2 regions of the Oceanibaculum indicum P24 genome follow, and region 2 is predicted to be linked to the other one. Evidence: predicted binding sites of a transcription regulator. Region 2 holds the regulator's gene; the other holds the start of a gene.
What was found. The regulator HrcA, encoded in region 2, represses chaperone genes, less so after heat shock. The targets are predictions, from matches to a motif close to GTTAGCACTCNCCNNNGGNGAGTGCTAAC.
Positions count from the first base shown of each region.

Region 1: groES (co-chaperone GroES) is a predicted target of HrcA. The motif match lies at 2,411-2,439, and genes of this name have one in related genera.

Region 1 is NZ_AMRL01000038.1:13,707-19,469, forward strand. Features, by position in the region: gene P24_RS17890 (PTS sugar transporter subunit IIA) at 1-161, shown strand, start outside; gene P24_RS17895 (HPr family phosphocarrier protein) at 158-439, shown strand; gene ahcY (adenosylhomocysteinase) at 553-1,848, shown strand; gene P24_RS17905 (usg protein) at 1,907-2,170, opposite strand; gene groES (co-chaperone GroES) at 2,537-2,851, shown strand; gene groL (chaperonin GroEL) at 2,900-4,546, shown strand; gene P24_RS17920 (MarR family winged helix-turn-helix transcriptional regulator) at 4,838-5,344, shown strand; gene P24_RS17925 (Ldh family oxidoreductase) at 5,361-5,763, opposite strand, start outside.
Region 2 is NZ_AMRL01000002.1:130,740-136,502, forward strand. Features, by position in the region: gene hemW (radical SAM family heme chaperone HemW) at 1-1,041, opposite strand, end outside; gene rdgB (RdgB/HAM1 family non-canonical purine NTP pyrophosphatase) at 1,045-1,644, opposite strand; gene rph (ribonuclease PH) at 1,649-2,365, opposite strand; gene hrcA (heat-inducible transcriptional repressor HrcA) at 2,533-3,573, shown strand; gene grpE (nucleotide exchange factor GrpE) at 3,619-4,266, shown strand; gene P24_RS02500 (DUF1848 domain-containing protein) at 4,269-5,153, opposite strand; gene dnaK (molecular chaperone DnaK) at 5,331-5,763, shown strand, end outside.

The sequences.
Region 1 (5,763 bases), on a different contig from region 2:
CGCGGATCGAGGTGATCGCCGGCGTGAACCTGCCGATGCTGATCAAGCTGGCCAGCGTGCGCGGCACGGAAAACCTGGCCAAGGCCGTGGAAAGCGCGCAGGAGGCGGGCTGCAAGTACATCAATGTCGCCTCCAAGCTGCTGGCCGGGGAAATTTCGTGAGTGCAGACGAGGCGCTGCACCGCAGCGTGACCATCGTGAACAAGCGCGGTCTGCACGCCCGCGCCGCCGCCAAATTCGTGAAGCTGAGCGAGACCTTCGACGCCGATATCCGCGTCGCCAAGGGCGGGGTGGAAGTGTCGGGCCTGTCGATCATGGGGCTGATGATGCTGGCCGCCGCGCCGGGCTGCAGCATCGCGATCACCACCAGCGGCCCGGATGCCGCCACGGCGATGGCGGCGCTCGAACAACTCGTCGCCGACAAGTTCGGCGAGGAGTAACGTTTTCATAACCATATAAAGATATCTTTATCCTTGCTGCGACGCCGGGCCTCTGCTATAGCCCGGCGCGACAGCGTATTTTCGACGATCCGCCTTTTCAGGAGACAGCCGCGATGGGTTCCTTCACCGACTATAAAGTCGCCGATATCAAGCTGGCCGATTGGGGCCGCCGCGAGATCAACATCGCCGAGACCGAGATGCCCGGCCTGATGGCGCTGCGCGAGGAATACGGCAACGCCAAGCCGCTGGCTGGTGCCCGCATCGTCGGCTGCCTGCACATGACGATCCAGACCGCCGTGCTGATCGAGACGCTGACCCATCTGGGCGCCTCCATTCGCTGGTCGTCCTGCAACATCTATTCGACCCAGGATCAGGCTGCTGCGGCCATCGCCGCGGCCGGCATCCCGGTCTTTGCCTGGAAGGGCGAGACCGAGGAGGAGTTCTGGTGGTGCATCGAGCAGACCGTGAAGGGCCCGGATGGCTGGACCCCGAACATGATCCTCGACGATGGCGGCGACCTGACCGTGCTGATGCACGACAAGTATCCCGAGATGCTGAAGGACGTGCGCGGCCTGTCGGAGGAGACCACGACCGGCGTGCATCGCCTGTACGAGATGCAGAAGAAGGGCACGCTGAAGGTTCCGGCTATCAACGTGAATGACAGCGTCACCAAGTCGAAGTTCGACAACCTCTATGGCTGCCGCGAGAGCCTGGTGGACGGCATCCGCCGCGCCACCGACGTGATGATGTCGGGCAAGGTTGCCGTGGTCTGCGGCTATGGCGATGTCGGCAAGGGCTCGGCCGCCAGCCTGCGCAATGCCGGCGCCCGCGTGATGGTCACCGAGATCGACCCGATCTGCGCCCTGCAGGCGGCGATGGAAGGCTATCAGGTCGTGACGATGGAGGATGCCGCCCCGCAGGCCGACATCTTCGTCACCGCGACCGGCAACAAGGACGTCATCACGCTGGACCATATGCGCCAGATGAAGGACCGGGCCATCGTCTGCAATATCGGCCATTTCGACACCGAGATTCAGATCGGCGCCCTGTCCAACTACAAGTGGGAAGAGGTGAAGCCGCAGGTCGATGAGGTGGTCTTCCCCGATGGCAAGCGGCTGATCGTGCTGTCCAAGGGACGGCTCGTGAATCTGGGCAATGCCACGGGCCATCCCAGCTTCGTGATGAGTGCCTCCTTCACCAACCAGGTGCTGGCGCAGCTGGAGCTGTGGAAGAACCACGCGAACTACGAGCGCAAGGTCTATGTGCTGCCGAAGCACCTGGACGAGAAGGTGGCCGCGCTGCACCTCGCCAAGGTTGGCGCGAAGCTGACCAAGCTGAGTGCCGATCAGGCCGCCTATATCGGCGTCGAGGACAAGGGTCCGTTCAAGCCGGACCAGTATCGCTACTGATCCTGGCGCAGGGGACAAAGGAGGGCCGGCTCACAGCCGGCCCTTCGTCTTTTGGGCATCAGTGCAGGCTGAGGCTCACATTGGCGTGGCGCAGCGAGCCTGGCGTGATGAGCCTGGCCGATCCGACCGTGACCGAGTGCAGCTTGCCGTCCAGATTGCCCTGCCAGAAATCCAGGAAGCGCCGCAGCACCGGGTAGGAGGGGGCCATGTCATATTCCTGCCAGATGAAGCTTTGCAGCAGCCCCGGATGGTCGGGCAGGTGATACAGGATCTCGGCGGTGGTCAGGCGGTAGCCATCAAGCTGTCGGATCAGTCCGCTCATCGGCAAAAGTCTCCCGTGTCGCTGGAAAAGTTTGCGGAAAAATTTGCGTCCCTGTCGTTTTTCTGTAACTGTGCCGCCGGCTTGTGGCGTCGGCAATAAAAATGTTGTAAATCAATAACTTGTTAGCAGGCCGCCGAGAGTGCTAACAGTTCCGGGCCCCACCCACGAAGCGCCTGCGCAGAATCCGCACCGACTCATTCCATTGCGCGCCTTGACAGGGAAAATTCACTTTCCTATGTGTCTGGCACTCATCGGGGGAGAGTGCTAACGGGGCCTGTGTGCCCGGTTCCTTCCCTCCGGGAGCTGCAAATTCAGTCATTTCCACGCGGCACCAATGCCCGCGTGTCATTGAGGAGGGCTACCCATATGAAGTTTCGGCCTCTGCACGATCGCGTGCTGGTCCGTCGGCTGGAGTCCGAGGAGAAGACCGCCGGCGGTATCATCATTCCGGACACCGCCAAGGAAAAGCCGATGGAAGGCGAAGTGATCGCCGTCGGCCCGGGCGCCAAGAATGAGCAGGGTGTCGTCAGCCCGCTGGATGTGAAGGCGGGTGACCGCGTGCTGTTCGGCAAGTGGTCCGGCACCGAGGTGAAGGTCGACGGCCAGGAGCTGTTGATCATGAAGGAAAGCGACATCATGGGCGTCATCGAAGGCGCCGCGAAGGGCAAGAAGGCCGCCTGAGGCGCCTCTCCCGGTCGCTTAATCCAACCCAATTGAAGGAAGACATACATGGCTGCCAAGGAAGTTAAGTTCAGCAGCGAAGCCCGCACCAAGATGCTGCGCGGCGTCGATATTCTGGCTGACGCGGTGAAGGTCACGCTGGGTCCGAAGGGCCGCAACGTCGTGATCGAGAAGTCGTTCGGTGCGCCGCGCATCACCAAGGACGGCGTCTCCGTCGCCAAGGAGATCGAGCTGTCGGACAAGTTCGAGAACATGGGCGCCCAGATGGTGCGCGAAGTGGCCTCGAAGACCAACGACGTCGCCGGTGACGGCACCACCACCGCCACCGTGCTGGCCCAGGCCATCGTGCGTGAGGGCAACAAGTCGGTTGCCGCCGGCATGAACCCGATGGACCTGAAGCGCGGCATCGACCTCGCCGTCGCCGCCGTCGTCGAGGACCTGAAGAAGCGCTCCAAGAAGATCGCCACCTCCGCCGAGGTTGCCCAGGTCGGCACCATCTCGGCCAATGGCGAGCGCGAGATCGGCGAGATGATCGCCAAGGCGATGGAGAAGGTCGGCAACGAGGGTGTGATCACCGTCGAAGAGGCGAAGAGCCTGGAGACCGAGCTGGAAGTCGTCGAGGGCATGCAGTTCGACCGTGGCTACCTGTCGCCGTACTTCGTCACCAACGCCGACAAGATGAACGCCGAGCTGGAGAGCCCGTTCATCCTGCTGCACGAGAAGAAGCTGTCCAGCCTGCAGCCGATGCTGCCGGTGCTGGAGGCTGTCGTGCAGTCCGGCAAGCCGCTGCTGATCATCGCCGAGGATGTCGAGGGCGAGGCCCTGGCCACCCTGGTGGTGAACAAGCTGCGCGGTGGCCTGAAGGTCGCGGCGGTGAAGGCGCCGGGCTTCGGCGATCGCCGCAAGGCCATGCTGGAGGACATCGCCATCCTGACCGGTGGCCAGGTCATCTCCGAAGACATCGGCATCAAGCTTGAGACCGTCTCGCTCGAAATGCTGGGCAAGGCCAAGCGCGTGCTGATCACCAAGGAAGAGACTACCATCGTCGATGGTGCCGGCAAGAAGAAGGACATCGAGGGCCGCGTCACGCAGATCCGCGCGCAGATCGAGGAGACCTCCTCGGACTACGACCGCGAGAAGCTGCAGGAGCGTCTGGCGAAGCTGGCTGGCGGCGTTGCCGTCATCCGCGTCGGCGGTGCCTCCGAGGTCGAGGTGAAGGAGCGCAAGGACCGCGTCGACGACGCGATGCATGCGACCCGTGCCGCTGTCGAAGAAGGCGTGGTTCCGGGCGGCGGTGTCGCCCTGCTGCACGCGCTTAAGGTGCTCGACAAGGTGAAGCCGGGCAATGACGACCAGCGCGTCGGTGTGGACATCGTGCGCCGCGCGATCCAGGCCCCGGCCAAGCAGATCGCCGCGAACGCCGGCATGGACGGCGGCGTGGTTGTCGGCAAGCTGCTGGAATCGACCGACTCCAGCTGGGGCTTCGACGCCCAGACCGGTGAGTACAAGGACCTGGTGAAGGCCGGCATCATCGACCCGACCAAGGTCGTGCGTACCGCCCTGCAGGATGCGGCCTCGGTCGCCTCGCTGCTCATCACCACCGAGGCGATGGTCGCCGACAAGCCGGAGAAGAAGGCCCCGGCCGGCGCTCCGGACATGGGTGGCATGGGTGGCATGGGCGGCATGGACTTCTAAGTCCGGCCTTTTCCAAGCCCAAAAGACAAGAACCCCGGCAGCTTCGGCTGCCGGGGTTTTTCTTTGCACCAGGGAACAGGCGCGTACCTTTTGCGCGTGTACTGTTCAGCCTCACGGCTCTGTGCTTTAGTATATTTCAGATTGCACATGGAATGGACGAAAGGGGCTGACAATAACGTTATCCCGCCGCTTGCGGCGGGGCAGAACAGCGCCAGGCAATGAAAAGACGCACGCGGCACCCGGATAACCGGGGCTGGCGATGCGATAATAGCGATAGGGAGGGCGCCATAAATGAAAGCAAGACAGATCCCGGACTCTCCGGGAGAACCAGAGGAATCGCCGGGCTTCCTGCTGTGGCAGCTGGCCAATGCCTGGCAGCGGCAGATGCGGATCGTGCTCGCGCCGCTCGGCCTCACTTATGTGCAGGCAATGCTGCTGACCGCGCTGCTGCGGTTGGAGCAGCGTGAAGCCATCACCGGCATGCCGATCACCCAGGGCGACCTCGCCCGGTTCTGCCAAGCGGATGCCACCATGACATCGCAGGTGCTGCGCACGCTGGAGGCGAAAGGCCTGCTGGAACGCAGCCGGGGGGCCGATGCCCGCGCCCGTCTGCCGCGCCTGACACTGGCCGGCCGGTCGCTGGCGGAGCGCGCGCTGCCACTGGCCGAGACGGTTGATCGGGAGTTTTTCGACCTGCCGAAGCAGGGGCGCAAGACGGTCCCGAACGACAGCGCACTGATGGTCGATCTGCGGACGCTCTGGACCCGGCAGCGCGGCAGCGGCGGTCTTGATGCCTGATGGGGATGCCTGACGGCTAGAGAGCGTTGCCGCCAGCGCGCCGCACCAGTTCCGCATAGAGGGCGTCCGGCAGCGAGAGGCCGTCGCGTTCCGCGGCGGCTTTCAGCGCCCGCCGCCGCTCGCCGGGCAGCCGGGCACCGGGCTGCCCCGTGATCTGCGCGAACATCTCCTCGCCGCGCGCTGCCACGTCTCCGCCGCCGAAGCGGGCCGGGTCGAACAGCAGGATCATGTGACCGACACTTGGGGGCGCGCCCTCGGCCTCGAAGAAGGAGGTGCCCTCATAGCCGAAGTTCGATCCGGTCAGCGCGCCGCACAGCAGCTCGACCATCAGCGCCAGGGCCGATCCCTTGGCGTCGCCAATGGGCAGCACCGTGCCGGCGAGTGCGGCCGTCGAATCGGTGGTGGGATTGCCATCCGCG
Region 2 (5,763 bases):
GGAATCGAGGGCGGCGCGCATCTCCCGGCCGGTCTCGCGGATGAAGCGGTCCGCCGGCACGCCTTCCACCGTGCGCAGCCCCATCATCAGCATCTCGGTCAGCCGTTCCTCAGGGGCGACGGGCAGCTCGGCCTGGGTCGCATGGCCGTCGCGCTCCACCCGTTCCAGCCAGATCTGCGGCGCGCGGTGCTGGCGCGTCGCGATCTTGCCCTCCTGCAACGTCAACCTTCCATGCGCGCCGGGGCCGATGCCGGCATAATCGGCATAGCGCCAATAGGCGAGGTTGTGCCGCGATTCCTCGCCCGGCCTTGCATGGTTGGAAATCTCGTAGGAAGGCAGGCCGGCCGCGTCCAGCACCGCCTGCGTTGCCTCATAGAGGGCGGCACCGGTATCCTCGTCCGGGATTTGGAACTCGCCGCGCGCATGACGCAGATGGAAGGGCGTGCCCTCCTCGATGGTCAGCTGATAGGCCGAGATATGGCCGACCGCATGGGACAGCGCCTGACGCAGCTCCGCCTCCCAGCCCGCGACCGTCTGGCCGGGCCGGGCATAGATCAGATCGAAACTGAAACGATCGAACAGGCTGGCGGCGATATCGACCGCCGCCAGCGCCTCGCGCGCCGAATGCTCGCGGCCGAGGAATTTCAGGTCGGCATCGTTTAGCGCCTGCACACCGAGCGAGACGCGGTTCACCCCGGCGCTACGGAAGCCCGCCAGCAGCGCCGCCTCCACCGAGGTCGGGTTGGCCTCCAGCGTGATCTCCACGCCAGCATCCAGGCGCCAGCGCCGGCCGATATGCTCGATGACAGAAGCCGCCGTCGCCGGCTCCATCAGCGAAGGGGTGCCGCCGCCGAAGAAGACCGAGGTGACGGTCCGGCCCGGGGTGCGGTCGGCATAATGGTCGATCTCACGCAGCAAGGCGGCCCGCCAGCGCGCATGGTCGATGCTCGCCGAGACGTGAGAATTGAAGTCGCAATAGGGGCATTTCGACCGGCAGAACGGCCAGTGGACATAGACCGCCAGAGTGTCCGGCGCCGTCATGTCTCAGTCCTTGAAGCAGGCCTCGACCAGCTGCCGGAACGCCGCCGCCCGGTGGCTGGTCGCGTGCTTCTCGTCCGGGTCGATCTCGCCATAGGTCAAGGCTTCCCCTGCCGGGCGGAACATCGGATCGTAGCCGAAGCCCTTGTCCCCGCGTGGCGGCCAGACCAGATCGCCCGCGACCGTGCCCTCGAAAATCTCCACATGCCCATCCGGCCAGGCCAGCGCCAGCGCGCAGACGAAGCGGGCCGACCGGTCCGTCTTGCCGGCGAGCGCCTCCTCGACCTTTTGCATGGCGTGGCCGAAATCCTTCGACGGGCCGGCCCAGCGCGCCGAATAGATGCCGGGATCGCCATTCAGCGCGGTGACCGCAAGGCCGGAATCGTCGGCCAGCGCCGGCAGGCCGGAGGCTTCCGCCGAATGCCTTGCCTTCAGCTCCGCATTGGCGCGGAAGGTCATGCCGGTCTCCTCCGGCTCGGAGATGCCAAGGTCGCCGGCGGAGACCACCTCGACCGAGAAGGGGCGCAGCAGATCGCCGATCTCCCGCACCTTGCCGGGATTGTGGCTCGCGATGACCAGCTTTTTCTCTGCAAACCGGCGCGCCATGACGCTAAAGCCCCAGCGCCTTGCGCTGCAGGATCGCCAGCTCGCCGATGCCCTTGTTGGCGAGGCCCAGCAGCTCGCCCAGCTGCGCCTGGCTGAACGGCGCGCCCTCGGCGGTGCCCTGCACCTCCACGATGCCGCCGGTGCCGGTCAGCACGAAATTGGCATCGGCATCGCAGTCGGAATCCTCGGCATAGTCGAGGTCCAGCACCGGCTGGCCCTTGTAGATACCGCAGGAGATCGCCCCCACCGAATCGGTGAAGGGCAGCGCCTTGACCATGCCCAGCTTCAGCAGATGCTGGCAGGCCTGATGCAACGCCACATAGGCGCCGGTAATCGCCGCCGTGCGGGTGCCGCCATCGGCCTGCAGCACGTCGCAATCCACCTTGATGGTGATCTCGCCCAGCTTTTCCAGATCGACGATGGCGCGCAGCGAGCGGCCGATCAGCCGCTGGATTTCCTGGGTGCGGCCACTCTGCTTGCCCTTCGCCGCCTCGCGGTCGGTGCGGGTGTGGGTGGAACGCGGCAACATGCCGTATTCCGCCGTCACCCAGCCCTTGCCGGAATTGCGCAGGAAGGGCGGCACCCGGTCCTCGATGGATGCGGCGCACAGCACATGCGTGTCGCCGAACCGGGCAAGGCAGGAGCCTTCGGCGTACTTGCTGGCGCCCGGTTCCAGGGTAACGGCGCGCATCTGGTCCGGCGCGCGGCCCGAAGGTCGCATGGTATCCTCCATGGGGATGGCTGGTTCGCATTTCGGCGCGCAAGCTAGCCCCCTGCGCGCGCTGCGTCGAGGACACATTGACGCTGTGCCAGGGCGTACCTAGATTCGGAAGGCTTCGAACAACCCGAAAGCAAATGGATTTGTACGGAATTTCAACGCCTTCACCGATGTCAGCCGTCACCAAGCTGAATGAGAGGTCGCGGGAGATATTCCGCCTTATCGTCGATGCCTATATGGAAACCGGCGAACCGGTCGGCTCGCGCACCCTGTCGCGCCGGCTCGATCTGGCGCTGTCGCCGGCGACGATCCGCAATGTGATGTCCGACCTGGAAGAGGCCGGGCTACTGTTCGCGCCCCACACCTCGGCAGGCCGGCTGCCGACCGAGGCCGGCCTGCGCATGTTCGTGAACGGGCTGCTGGAGGTTGGCCGGCTGACCGAGAATGAGCGCACCGCCATCGAGGCGAAATGCGCCGCCCTCGGCCGCTCCTATGGCGATGTGCTGGAACAGGCGACCACCACCCTGTCGGGCCTGGCGAACTGCGCAGGCCTCGTCATGGCGCCGAAGCAGGATGACCGGCTGAAGCATATGGAGTTCGTCAGCCTGGGGCCGAACCGGGCGCTGGTCGTCATGGTGTCCGACAATGGCATGGTCGAGAACCGCGTGATCGAGCTGCCCGCCGGCCTGCCGCCCTCGGCACTGATGGAGGCTGGCAATTACGTGAATGCCCGTCTGAACGGCCGCACCATCGAGGAGGCCAAGCTGTTCATCCAGCACGAGCTGGAACAGCACCGCGCCCAGCTGGATGCGCTGTCGCAGAAGGTGGTGGAGGCCGGGCTGGCGACCTGGACCGGCGGCGACGATGCCGGCTATCTGATCGTGCGCGGCCAGGCCCGCCTGCTGGAGGATGTGACCGCGCTGGAGGATCTGGAGCGTATCCGCACCCTGTTCCAGACGCTGGAAACCAAAGAGAGCCTGATGCGCCTCCTGGAAGCCACCAACAAGGGCGAGGGGGTGCAGATTTTCATCGGGTCCGAGAACGAGCTGTTCGGCCTGGCCGGCTGCTCGATGATCGTCGCCCCCTATGCCAACAGCCGCGAGCAGGTGCTGGGCGCCATCGGCGTCATCGGCCCGACCCGCATGAACTATGCCCGCATCATCCCGATGGTCGATTACACGGCCAAGATCATCGGCCGCATGATAGGGTAAATGAACCCGACGACAGACCGAAGAACCGGAAGCTAGCAGCAAGCCATGACCCAGAATACCAAGCCGCAGAACGATGCCTCAGACACCCAGGAACCGGAGGTGACCGCCCCCGAGACCGCTTCTGGCACCGAGTCGCCGGAGACGCTGGACGAGGTCGGCGTCGGCGAGGAAGCGGAGTCGATGGACATCGACGACGCCACCCGCGCGCTGGCCCAGGAGCTGGCGGATACCCGCGACAAGCTGCTGCGTGCCGTCGCCGAGACCGAGAATGTGCGCAAGCGTGCAGAGCGCGACCGCGAGCAGGACCGCAAGTTCGGCATCGCCAATTTCGCCGGGGACGTGGCCGGCGTGGCCGACGATCTGCGCCGCGCCCTTTCTTCCGTGCCGGCCGAGGCCGCGCACGAGCCTGCCGTGAAGGCACTGATGGAAGGCGTGGAGATGACCGAGCGCACCCTGCTGGCGGCGCTGGAGAAACACGGCGTGCGCCGGGTGGCGCCGGAGCCGGGCGATCCCTTCGACTACAACTACCATCAGGCGATGTTCGAGGTGGAGAACAGCGGCCACCCGGCCGGCACCGTCGTGCAGTTGCTGCAGCCGGGCTATGTCATCCATGATCGGCTGCTGAAGGCCGCCATGGTCGGCGTCGCCAAGGGCGAGGCGAAGGCAGCCGGGCGCGTCGATACCTCGGCCTGAGCCTAATTTCCCATCGGCGACAGACTCTCCGCCGCCGGGTCATGCGCCCGGTGACTGCGACGCGCCTTGTCGTGATCGGCCACCGCATAGCAATAGGCACAGCCATGCGGGCAGGTGTCATAGGCGCCGATATCCCGCGATTCGGCGCACAGGCAGCCCGGCCGGTTACCCTTCGTGCGGGCGGTGATATCCCGCCCCGCGACATCCGACAGGCGCGCGGCATCAATGCAGGCGGCGGGCGACACTCCCGCCGTCAGCCGGTCGGGCTGAGCACACAGGGTCAGGCGCATGCCAGCGCCCTGGGCAATCTCCGCCAGATCGGCCAGCAAGGCGGCGGACTGGTCCGGGTCCGGCACCTGCCAGGCAAGACCGGTGCGCTGGGTCATGCGGTCCAGATTGCGCGCCGTCTTGCGGTAGGGCGAGAGGATAGAGACCACCGCCTCGTCCACCGTGCCGGCCAGCGCTGTGGCCATCCGGCAGAAATTGGCACGGTGCCAGTCGGCATCCATTCCACCCGCAAACAGGATGGGGTCATAGCGCCAGACCACCGAACGCCTGCCATAGGTTGCCGCCAGCGTGCGCATCTGCGCGATGGCGCCCTCGGCAGGCAGCGTGGCGCGTTCCAGCGCGCGGCCATAGCCGGTGGCGGTGTACTGTACGATGAAGGGCATGCCGCACGCCTGTACCTCTTCCAGCGCTGGCAGGAAGGGGCCGGCATTGCGCGTCCAGAACACGAAGCCGTCCACCGCCTCCGCCGTCAGCGCCACCCGGTAGGGCTTTCCGCCATAGGGGCTGGCGACCAGGCAATAGCCGGCACGCAGGCGCATCCGGAACCAGTCGCCATGGAAGGCCGGGATGTCGGTTCGGTAGCTCGCAGAGACGATCATGTGCCTTTTTGCCGTTTTTCGTGCCCGAATTGGCGGATTTTCACCGTTGCAGCACCAAGTTTCGCTGCCTATATACCCTTGCAGTTCCGTCAGGTCAGCTTAACCCCATCCCAATAGGGGGCTCCGACCGGTGCCTTGACGGGCCGAGTGAGCCCTGCTGAAGAAAGGAAATAGAGCATGTCCAAAGTTATCGGCATTGACCTTGGTACGACCAATTCCTGCGTCGCCGTGATGGAAGGCGGCAATGCCCGCGTCATCGAGAACGCGGAAGGTATGCGCACCACGCCGTCGATGGTCGCCTTCACCGAGAGCGGCGAGCGCCTTGTCGGCCTGCCGGCGAAGCGCCAGGCCGTGACCAATCCGGAAAACACCCTGTTCGCGATCAAGCGCCTTGTCGGCCGCCGGATCGACGACCCGATGGTGGAGAAGGACAAGGGCCTCGTCCCCTACAAGATCGTGAAGGCGGACAATGGCGATGCCTGGGTCGAGAGCCGTGACAAGAAGTACAGCCCCAGCGAGGTCAGCGCCTTCATCCTGCAGAAGATGAAGGAAACCGCGGAGAACCATCTGGGCGAAAAGGTCACCCAGGCGGTCATCACCGTGCCGGCCT